DNA from 3 places in the Pantoea sp. X-Soil-MYKO-1289 genome. Region 2 is predicted to be linked to each of the others. Evidence: predicted binding sites of a transcription regulator. Region 2 holds the regulator's gene; each other region holds the start of a gene.
The links. The regulator CRP, encoded in region 2, controls carbon source genes, mostly activating them, when cyclic AMP is high. The targets are predictions, from matches to a motif close to ATGTGANNNNNNTCACAT.
Positions count from the first base shown of each region.

Region 1: AC6I7Z_RS17505 (nucleoside-specific channel-forming protein Tsx) is a predicted target of CRP. The motif match lies at 1,898-1,915, and genes of this name have one in related genera.
Region 3: epd (erythrose-4-phosphate dehydrogenase) is a predicted target of CRP. The motif match lies at 1,960-1,977, and genes of this name have one in related genera.

Region 1 is NZ_AP036004.1:3,667,611-3,670,888, reverse strand. It holds gene AC6I7Z_RS17515 (LysR family transcriptional regulator) at 1-11, shown strand, start outside; gene yjdN (VOC family metalloprotein YjdN) at 86-523, shown strand; gene AC6I7Z_RS17505 (nucleoside-specific channel-forming protein Tsx) at 841-1,707, opposite strand; gene AC6I7Z_RS17500 (sensor histidine kinase) at 1,983-3,278, opposite strand, start outside.
Region 2 is NZ_AP036004.1:327,658-330,935, reverse strand. It holds gene AC6I7Z_RS01505 (phosphoribulokinase) at 1-423, shown strand, start outside; gene AC6I7Z_RS01500 (OsmC family protein) at 650-1,054, opposite strand; gene crp (cAMP-activated global transcriptional regulator CRP) at 1,355-1,987, shown strand; gene AC6I7Z_RS01490 (YccS/YhfK family putative transporter) at 2,046-3,278, shown strand, end outside.
Region 3 is NZ_AP036004.1:740,608-743,885, reverse strand. It holds gene pgk (phosphoglycerate kinase) at 1-688, opposite strand, end outside; gene epd (erythrose-4-phosphate dehydrogenase) at 740-1,759, opposite strand; gene AC6I7Z_RS03540 (bactofilin family protein) at 2,098-2,799, shown strand; gene tkt (transketolase) at 2,848-3,278, opposite strand, start outside.

The DNA of each region.
Region 1 (3,278 bases), 3.3 Mb from region 2:
ATTGCCAGTAAAAACAACGGGTAAAGCCGATCGTCTACACTGGTAAGGTACTGTAAGAAATCCAACCGACAATATAGAGGTGAAGATGCAAGTCAGTCCTTATCTGTTTCTCTATGGCCGTTGCGAAGAGGCTATCGACTTTTATCTGCAGGCTACCGAGGGAGAGCTGCTCCATAAAATGACGTTCGGTGATATGCCGGATCAGGGCGAACAGGTTGGCGATCAATCTGCGGCGCCGCTGCCGCCGGAAAAGATTATGCATGCCCAGCTGCGTATCGGCGAAGGAGAACTGATGCTAAGCGATGGCAATACCGAGAAGCCGCCGGCATCGGAGCACGCCGGTTACGCGGTTAGCCTGTCGACCACCGACGTCGAACAGGGTAAAGCCTGGTTTGAGAAACTGTCGGCGGGCGGCAAGGTCACGACGCCGTGGCAGGAGACTTTCTGGTCGAACGGCTTCGCGATGTTTATCGATAAGTTCGGCATTCCGTGGCGCATCAACGTTGAGAAGCCGCAGGAATAAGTCTGTCTCAGGCAAGTAAAGTGTTTACGCGGTGAGGCTGATCCGACTGCAAAACGGTTACTTACAGACAGCTAAAATGCCTGCAAGCAGGAGAGCTGGCCCGAAGAGCAAAGCGTCCTGCGCCATGGACAAAAACGCCGGGAGCGTTTTTGAACAACGCATCGCGTTGGCCCGGCAACGGGCGCACCTCAGGGATGAGGTGCGTATCCGCGCAGGCCGAGCTGGCAGGGATGCCGTTTTTTGCGTCTTTGCGATCGGGCCAGCTCTCCTGCGATAGCACTGCTTTCAAGCGGGCAGCAGTTAGTAGCCCGCTTTTATCAGAAGTTATAACCCGCCACCAGGTAGTAACCCCAGCCGGTTGATTTCACTTCAAACGGTCCGCGACCGAAGTTCAGCTCCTGACCATCCGCCCACTGGCCGCCGTTGTGGAAGTAACGCGCCACGGCGGAAATATGCCAGTGGTCGTAGCCCAGCGACAGAATATGACTGGAGGCGATGGAGTTGCTGGTGCGCGACGCGTCTGACTTGTCGCGCAGATCGGAACCCCAGTCGAAGTTGGTAAAGCCGATATAGCTCAGGTTGCCGCCCCACAGGGTGGTAATCGGCACCATATATTTCACCTTGAAGCGATAGCCATCCCAGCTGTTCTCGTTCGCCGCGCCGTAGTTTTCCCACTGATATTTGGCATAGACGTTCAGCGACAGGCCGACGTCGCTGTGCGTGTCGATGTCGGTGCCGAGACCCATATACCAGGTGTTCTGACGGTTATCGCTGTTGCGGCCCATATCGTAGATATAGTTGTTGGCGAAGTACCACTCTTTGAACGGACCGAAGGCCAGGCTGGTGCCGGTCAGCTTATCGATAGAGAAACGCGGCTCAATTTCCATGAACATCGGCGAACCGTGGTCGAAAATGCCGTTGGCGTTGCTGTTGCCCATGCCGAAGAAGTTGGTCAGATCGAGGTAGCCGTAAAAATCGAACCAGTCTTTTTTCGCGAAGGCTTCATATTCCAGATAGACATCGTTATTGAACTGCGGTCCGAAGCGGGTGTGATAGCTGCCCACCACGTTGACGCTCTGGTGCCACCAGTCAGAGAGATATTGCGGATCGCTTTCGGCGGCCTGCGCGCCGCTGCTCAGAGACGTTGCCAGCAAGGCGCCTGCTATCAAGGTTTTGAATTTCATTATCGTTAACCACATGCTTTTGACCGCGCAGGAACGCAGTCAGAGTGAAATCGATCCCAGAGTGGGGCGGCGAAGATGTAACCGTTTTTTACAGCCGGTTTTTGACCTGCGTAGCCTGACCGTTACAGGGCGATAGAAAATAGATTTTGCTCACGTTTGTCAAAATGTGTTGCATTGCATTTACGTGAAAGTGTGAAGTTCATCACGAAAATAAGCCGTAGCGAACGGAACGCCGCAACCGTTTACGTTGTCGGCATCGCGCGCGAACGTGAAAATCAGGGAAGGGTGACGCGAACCTGCAGACCGCAGATGGCGCCCTGCGGATTGAGGCAGTTGGAGAGGGAAACCTGGATATGATGCTTCTGCGCCACGCTGCGCACGATCGACAGGCCTAAGCCGCTGCCCTGCGCCTTCACGGTCGGCGAACGGGTAAAGCGGTCAAAGGCGCGATCGATAAACGCCTCCGGCATGCCCGGCCCGTTATCGACGATATCGACCACCGTGCGATCGCCGACGCGATGCAGCAAAACGTCCACCAGGCTGCCTTCCGGGGTATGCAGCATGGCGTTGCCGATCAGATTATCGAACAGGCTGCGCAGCTCGGAGCGGCTCGCCTGCAGGCGATAGCGCGTCGAGCCGTTAAAGCCGATATCGATGCCGCGCTTGTCGGCCACCACCATCAGCTGCTCGATGCTCTCTTTCAGCAGATCCTCCAGCTCAATGTTTTCTACCGAAGCGACCACGGTTTTATCTTCCTGGCGCGAAATATTGAGCAGCTGCGTCACCAGATGGCGCGTGCGCGTCACGCCCGCTTCCAGCTGATCGAACTGGCGGCTCGCTTCGCCCGGCTGAATATGCTGGCGCAGATTCTCCAGCTGCAGCGTCACCGCCGTGACCGGCGTGCGCAGCTCGTGCGCCGCGTCCTCCAGGAACTGGCGCTGCGACGACCAGGCGGCGCGCAGCTTGTTGAGCAGCGAGTTGTAGGCTTCGACCAGCGGCAGGATCTCATCCGGCAGCCCTTCAGGCGACACCAGATGGGGATGCAGCGTCTCCTGCGCGGCGATTTCGCGCGAGGCGACGCGCAGATCGCGGGTGATCTTGCGCACCACCAGCCAGATCACCAGCAGCGAGAGCGGCATCATCAAAATCAGGGGAATAATCGCCGCCAGCGCGCGTCTCACCATCTCGGCTCGCATATGGCTGAGGTTATGCATCACCTGAATGGTTTTAATGTCGCTGCCCGGCTCGCCGGGACGCGTGTAGATACGCCAGGCGCACTCGTCGCAGTCGCCGACGTCGATATCGTGCCACCCTTTTTGCGCCTGCAGCGGCGCGTGCAGCTCCGGCCAGGAGCTGGCGCGCAGCCTGCCGTCTTTGTCCCACAGCTGTACGACGTAGGCGCTTTTCATTTTGTCGGCGTGCAGCATCAGCGGCATCAGCGCCGGGATCTCTTTGTTGGTCGCCCAGGCGTCGGCGATTTTCGACAGCTGGTCATCCTTCATGGTGCCGATCATGTCGCCGTAGCAGCTGAAGAAATACCAGGTGACGCCGCCGATCATCAGCAGATGGAT
Region 2 (3,278 bases):
CTGGTGGGCGTGGTGCCGATCGTCAACCTGGAGTGGATCCAGAAGCTGGTGCGCGACACCGGCGAGCGCGGCCACTCGCGCGAGGCGGTGATGGACTCGGTGGTGCGCTCGATGGAGGATTACATCAACTTCATCACGCCGCAGTTCTCGCGCACCCACATTAACTTCCAGCGCGTGCCGACCGTCGATACCTCGAACCCGTTCGCCGCGCGCGAAATTCCGTCGCTGGACGAGAGCTTTGTGGTGATCCATTTTCGCGGGCTGGAGAATATCGACTTCCCCTATCTGCTGGCGATGCTGCAGGGCTCATTTATTTCGCACATCAATACGCTGGTGGTGCCGGGCGGCAAGATGGGGCTGGCGATGGAGCTGATTATGGCGCCGCTGGTGCAGCGGCTGATGGAAGGCAAACAGATCGCCTGACCAGGTCTGGCGCGGTCGCGGGTAGCAAGGCCCGATCGCAAAGACGCAAAAAACGGCATCCCTGCCAGCTCGGCCCGCGCGTATACGCCCCTCATCCTTGATGGGGCGCCCGTAAACGGGCCAACGCGTTGCGTTGTTCAAAAACGCTCCCGGCGTTTTTGTCCATGGCGCGGGACGCTTTGCTCTTCGGGCCTTGCTACCCGCTCCTTACGTACAGTGCGCTTTTTTACAGCGCGACCACTTCATAGCTATGGGTCATCTCTACGCCTTTGCCCAGCATTAACGCCACCGAACAGTACTTCTCCGCCGAGAGATCCACCGCGCGCGCGACCGCTTTATCGCTCAGCGCCTTGCCGGTGACCACGAAATGCAGATTAATATGGGTAAACAGGCGCGGCGCCTCTTCGCGACGCTCCGAGGTCAGCTTCACCTCGCAGTCCACCACATCGTTGCGGCCTTTTTGCAAAATAGAGACCACGTCGATGGCGCTACAGCCGCCCGCGGCCATCAGCACCATCTCCATCGGACTAGGCGCTTTATCGCCGGAGTTGCCGTCCATCAGGATCTGATGTCCCGACGCCGACTCGCCGAGAAAGGTTAATCCTTCGACCCACTTCACTCTTGCCTGCATGTTTCTACCTCGAGAATAGCCCGTTTGCCGCCAGAGTACGCGTTCACCTGGCAAACAGCAATCCAGAGTAATCCCCCCTTTGCTGAAGCGAGACAACAGAAGACAGTCGGCAAAAGCTGTGCTACAAACAGTGCTGAAAATAGTTCGTTCTGATAGGGACGAAGACGGGACATCTCAAGCGCCTGGCGCAAAATAAGGCCCGAATAATCTCCTTTAGGGGAAACGCTTGAAGCTTTCATCGCCTGGCAGGGACTCATCTCCCCGCGTTTTGGGCACGATTACAACAGAGGATAATAGCGAATGGTTCTCGGCAAACCGCAAACAGACCCTACACTCGAATGGTTCCTGTCCCATTGCCATATTCACAAATATCCATCCAAAAGTACGCTGATTCATCAGGGTGAGAAGGCTGAAACCCTCTACTACATCGTGAAAGGTTCCGTTGCGGTGCTGATCAAAGATGAAGAGGGCAAAGAGATGATCCTCTCTTACCTGAATCAGGGTGATTTTATCGGCGAGCTTGGCCTGTTTGAAGAAGGTCAGGAGCGCAGCGCCTGGGTACGTGCGAAAACCGCGTGCGAAGTAGCGGAAATTTCCTACAAGAAATTCCGTCAGCTTATCCAGGTGAATCCGGATATTTTAATGCGTCTCTCTTCGCAGATGGCGCGCCGTCTGCAGGTTACATCGGAAAAAGTGGGCAATTTAGCTTTCCTCGACGTGACCGGACGTATTGCACAAACCCTGCTTAACCTGGCGAAGCAGCCAGACGCCATGACGCATCCCGACGGCATGCAAATCAAAATTACTCGTCAGGAAATTGGCCAAATCGTTGGTTGCTCGCGTGAAACCGTGGGCCGCATTTTGAAAATGTTGGAAGACCAGAATCTGATTTCCGCACACGGCAAAACCATTGTCGTTTACGGCACCCGCTGATTTCCTCTCACTCACGGCGTGATGTCACCGTCACGCCGTTACTGTTTTTAGTGAAGTGATGTGGCGCCGAATCATCTATCACCCCGAAGTTAACTATGCCCTGCGGCAGACGCTGGTGCTCTGCATTCCGGTGGCGCTCGGCTGGCTGTTCGGCGATCTGCAAAAAGGCCTGCTTTTCTCTCTGGTTCCCGCCTGCTGCAACGTCGCGGGTCTGGATACGCCCCATAAGCGCTTCTTCAAACGTCTCATCGTCGGCGGCTCGCTGTTCGCGCTCGGCAGCTTCCTGATCCAGCTCTTAACCCTGAAAGGGGTGCCGCTGCCTGCCGTGCTCTTTGCTCTGCCGCTGCTGCTGGGCGTCACCGGCGAAATCAGCCCGCTGCACGGCCGCCTGCTCTCCGGCACGCTGGTGGCGGCCATCTTTACCCTGAGCCTGATCGGCCGATTGCCGATCTATGTGCCGCCGCTGCTCTATATCGGCGGCACGCTCTGGTACGGACTCTTCAACTGGTTCTGGTTCTGGCTGTGGAAAGAGCAGCCGATGCGCGAAACCCTGAGCCTGATCTACCGCGAGCTGGCGGACTACTGCGACGCGAAATATACCCTGCTGACCCAGCTTACCGACCCGGAAAAAGCGCTGCCGCCGCTGCTGGCGCGCCAGCAGAAAGCGGTCGATCTGATCAACACCTGCTATCAGCAGATGCATATGCTCTCCGCCAGCCGCGACAACAGCCACAAACGGCTGACGCGCGCGTTTCAGGTGGCGCTCGACCTGCAGGAGCATATCTCCGTCAGCCTGCATCAGCCGGAAGAGGTGCAGAAGCTGGTAGAGCGCAGCCACGCCGAAGCGGTGATCCGCTGGAACGCCAAAATTATCTCGGCGCGGCTGCGCGCGCTGGCCGACGCCATTCTCTACCATCAGTTGCCGAGTCGTTTCGATATGGAGAAGCCGCTCGGCGCGCTGGAGAAAATCGCCCGTCAGCATCCCGATAATCCGGTGGGCCACTTCTGCTACTACCACTTCAGCCGCATCGCGCGCGTGCTGCGCACGCAAAAACCGCTCTACCAGCGCGACCTGATGACCGATCGCCAGCGCCGCCTGCCGCTGCTGCCGGCGCTGCGCAGCTATCTGTCGCTGAAGTCCGCCGCGCTGCGCACCGCGGCACGCTTCGCCGTGATGCTGATGTTCGGCAGCGCGCTGGCGATGCTGTTCGATATTCCCAAGCCCTACTGGATCCTGATGACCATTATGTTCGTCAGCCAGAACGGTTACAGCGCCACGCGGGTGCGCATC
Region 3 (3,278 bases), 410 kb from region 2:
CGACGTTGTTGTCGATAGCGACGAAGGTGTTGGCGATGCCGCCGCCGACGATAACGGTGTCAGCGATTTTCACCAGCGACTGCAGCACGTCGAATTTGGTCGACACTTTTGAGCCGCCGACCACTGCTACCAGCGGACGCTCCGGGTTGCTCATCACTTTACCCAGCGCTTCCAGCTCGGCTGACAGCAGCGGGCCTGCGCAGGCGATCGGCGCGAATTTGCCGACGCCGTGCGTCGAGGCCTGCGCGCGGTGCGCGGTGCCGAAGGCGTCCATCACGAAGACGTCGCACAGCGCGGCATATTTTTTCGACAGCGCTTCGTCGTCTTTCTTCTCGCCTTTGTTAAAGCGAACGTTTTCCAGCACCACCAGCTCGCCCGCGCCGACCTCAACGCCGTCGAGGTAGTCTTTCGCCAGGGTAACGTTAGTACCGTTCAGTTTTTCTTTCAGATAGTTAACAACAGGCAGCAGGGAGAATTCTTCGTTGTATTCACCTTCAGTCGGGCGACCCAGGTGAGAGGTGACCATCACTTTTGCGCCCTGTTTCAACGCCGATTCGATGGTAGGCAGAGAAGCACGGATACGTGCGTCTGACGTCACTTTCCCTTCTTTTACTGGTACGTTGAGATCGGCACGGATCAGAACGCGCTTACCAGCCAGATCCAAATCGGACATCTTAATTACAGACATGGTGAACCCTCTCGTTGATTCTCATAAGTTTTGCCAGGCGCAAACCGCGCCTTACCTGAAACCGCTTGCGGCCATCGCTAACGTCGTGTCGAGCATTCGGTTAGCAAAGCCCCATTCGTTGTCGCACCAGACCAGGGTCTTGATCAGGTGCTGACCGCTGACCCGCGTCTGCGTGCCGTCCACAATGGCACTGTGCGGATCGTGGTTAAAATCTACTGAGACTAACGGTAATTCCGTATAGTCAACTATACCACGAAATGCCCCTTCTGACGCGTTTTGCAGCAGCGCGTTGACCTCGCAGGCCCTTACCGCCTGGCGCACGGAGACGCTGAGATCGATAGCCGTCACGTTGATAGTAGGCACACGCACCGCAATCGCTTCGAAGCGATCGGCGAATTTCGGAAAAATACGGCTAATCCCGGCGGCCAGTTTGGTGTCGACCGGAATAATCGACTGACTGGCGGCGCGCGTGCGGCGCAGGTCGCTGTGATAGGCGTCAATGACCTGCTGATCGTGCATCGCCGAGTGGATGGTGGTTACGGTGCCCGACTCGATGCCGAAGGCGTCGTCCAGCAGCTTGATCACCGGGATAATGCAGTTGGTGGTGCAGGAGGCGTTGGAGACGATGCGGTCAGTTTGTTTAAGAGCCTGTTCGTTCACGCCGAACACCACGGTGGCGTCGAGATCGCTGCCGCCCGGATGGGAGAAAAGCACTTTCTTCGCGCCCGCCTGCAGATGCGCCTCGCCGTCCGCCCGGCTGCCGTAGACGCCGGTGCACTCCAGCACCACGTCGACGTTAAGCTCGCGCCACGGCAGCGCGTCGATAGCGGCGTGATGCAGAATGCGGATGGTATCGTCGCCGACCCACAGCAGATCGCGCTCCTGACGCACGTCAAAGGCGAAGCGGCCGTGGCTGGTGTCGTACTTTAGCAGATGCGCCATGCCGGCCGCCTCCGCCAGTTCGTTAATCGCCACCACCGTGATTTCTGCTCGCCGCCCGGTTTCATAGAGCGCGCGCAGCACGTTGCGTCCGATGCGACCAAATCCATTAATGGCAATGCGAACCGTCATATCACCCCAGCAGTTAAATTCAGTGCAAAATCGGACCGTTAGCCTGAGCCAGACGTTCACGTTTGTACAGGAAATTCTCGCGCTTTTGCAACAGCATGCCGTCGGAAAAAACGCCGTCGCAGCGCGAACTGAAACGGTTCAGCTACAATAAAGAGAAGCGGTAATAATTGGAATGCGTCAGATCAAAACAGAATTTAAAAATCTGACCAGGATCACACTTGCTTCACCACTATGGATAAAAAACGAGCGCCAGACGCGATCCGCTTTAGTAAAGTAACCCTGCTTAGCGCCACCCGGCCGAAGAGCGGCAACGGGCGCTTCCTTACAGCAGACAACCTATGAACTACAACCTGCTTTGGTATCTCTGGTTTATCTGGGCCTCCGCTCTGGCGATCTACCTGCTGAGCTGGAGCGTTACGCTGAAGCTGATGTACCAGCATCGCGGACTGCTGCTGGCAGTCGCGGTTGCGTTTATCGCCAGGGCGGCTTCCAGAGGATTAAGATTAAAGAAGGGAATAACCATGTTTAAACGCAAAGAGAACAGTTTTAACGCCAGCTACACCGATACCCCTACGACGGCAACCACGCCGCCAGTGGACGATCTTGAAGAGAGCGTCTCTGTCGCCACCGTGGTGAAGGCAGCGCCTGGCAACGTCACCACCATCCCGGACACCTGCGCCATCGTCGGCGAGATCACCGCAAAGGGCGATGTCCATATCAGCGGCAGCGTAAGCGGCAAAATCACGGCGGAAAAAACCGTGGTGGTGCAGAAACAGGGACGGGTCGACGGCGAGATCTATGCGCAGCGCACAGAGATCAGCGGCGAGCTGAAAGGGCTGTGTCACAGTAACGAAGTGGCGGTTAATGCCGAAGGGTTTATGGAGGGTACCATCGAGTGCGAATCGCTGTCGGTACATCATCAGGGACGCTTCTACGGCTCTTCCGTTCCCTGGCAACAGGAGACGAAAGAGAGTCTCCTGACCGACGCACCTGCCTCCGCCAGTCAGGCATTTCAACTGCATAAAGCGACGCTGCTGTAGCCGTCGCTTTATCGGGTTCGCCCGCCTGCGCGGGCGAACCCCAGGCACTTACAGTACCGCTTTCGCCTGCGCCACAACGTTGTCAACGGTGAAACCAAACACCTCGAACAGCTTCTCAGCCGGTGCAGATTCGCCGAAGGTGGTCATGCCGACCACCGCGCCGTGCAGGCCGGTATAGCGCTGCCAGTAGTCGGCGATGCCCGCTTCGATAGCGACGCGCGCGCCGATCGCTTTCGGCAGCACCGCTTCGCGGTAGGCAGCATCCTGCTTGTCGAAGGCGTCGGTAGAAGGCATGGAAACCACGCGCGCTTTGATGCCTTCGCTGCTCAGCCTGTCGTAAGCCGCGACCGCCAGCTCAACTTCAGAACCGGTGGCGATCAGGATCACCTCCGGCTGACCGTCGCAATCTTTCAGGATGTAGCCGCCGCGCGCGATGTTCGCCAGCTGCTCAGGCGTACGCTCCTGCTGCGCCAGGTTCT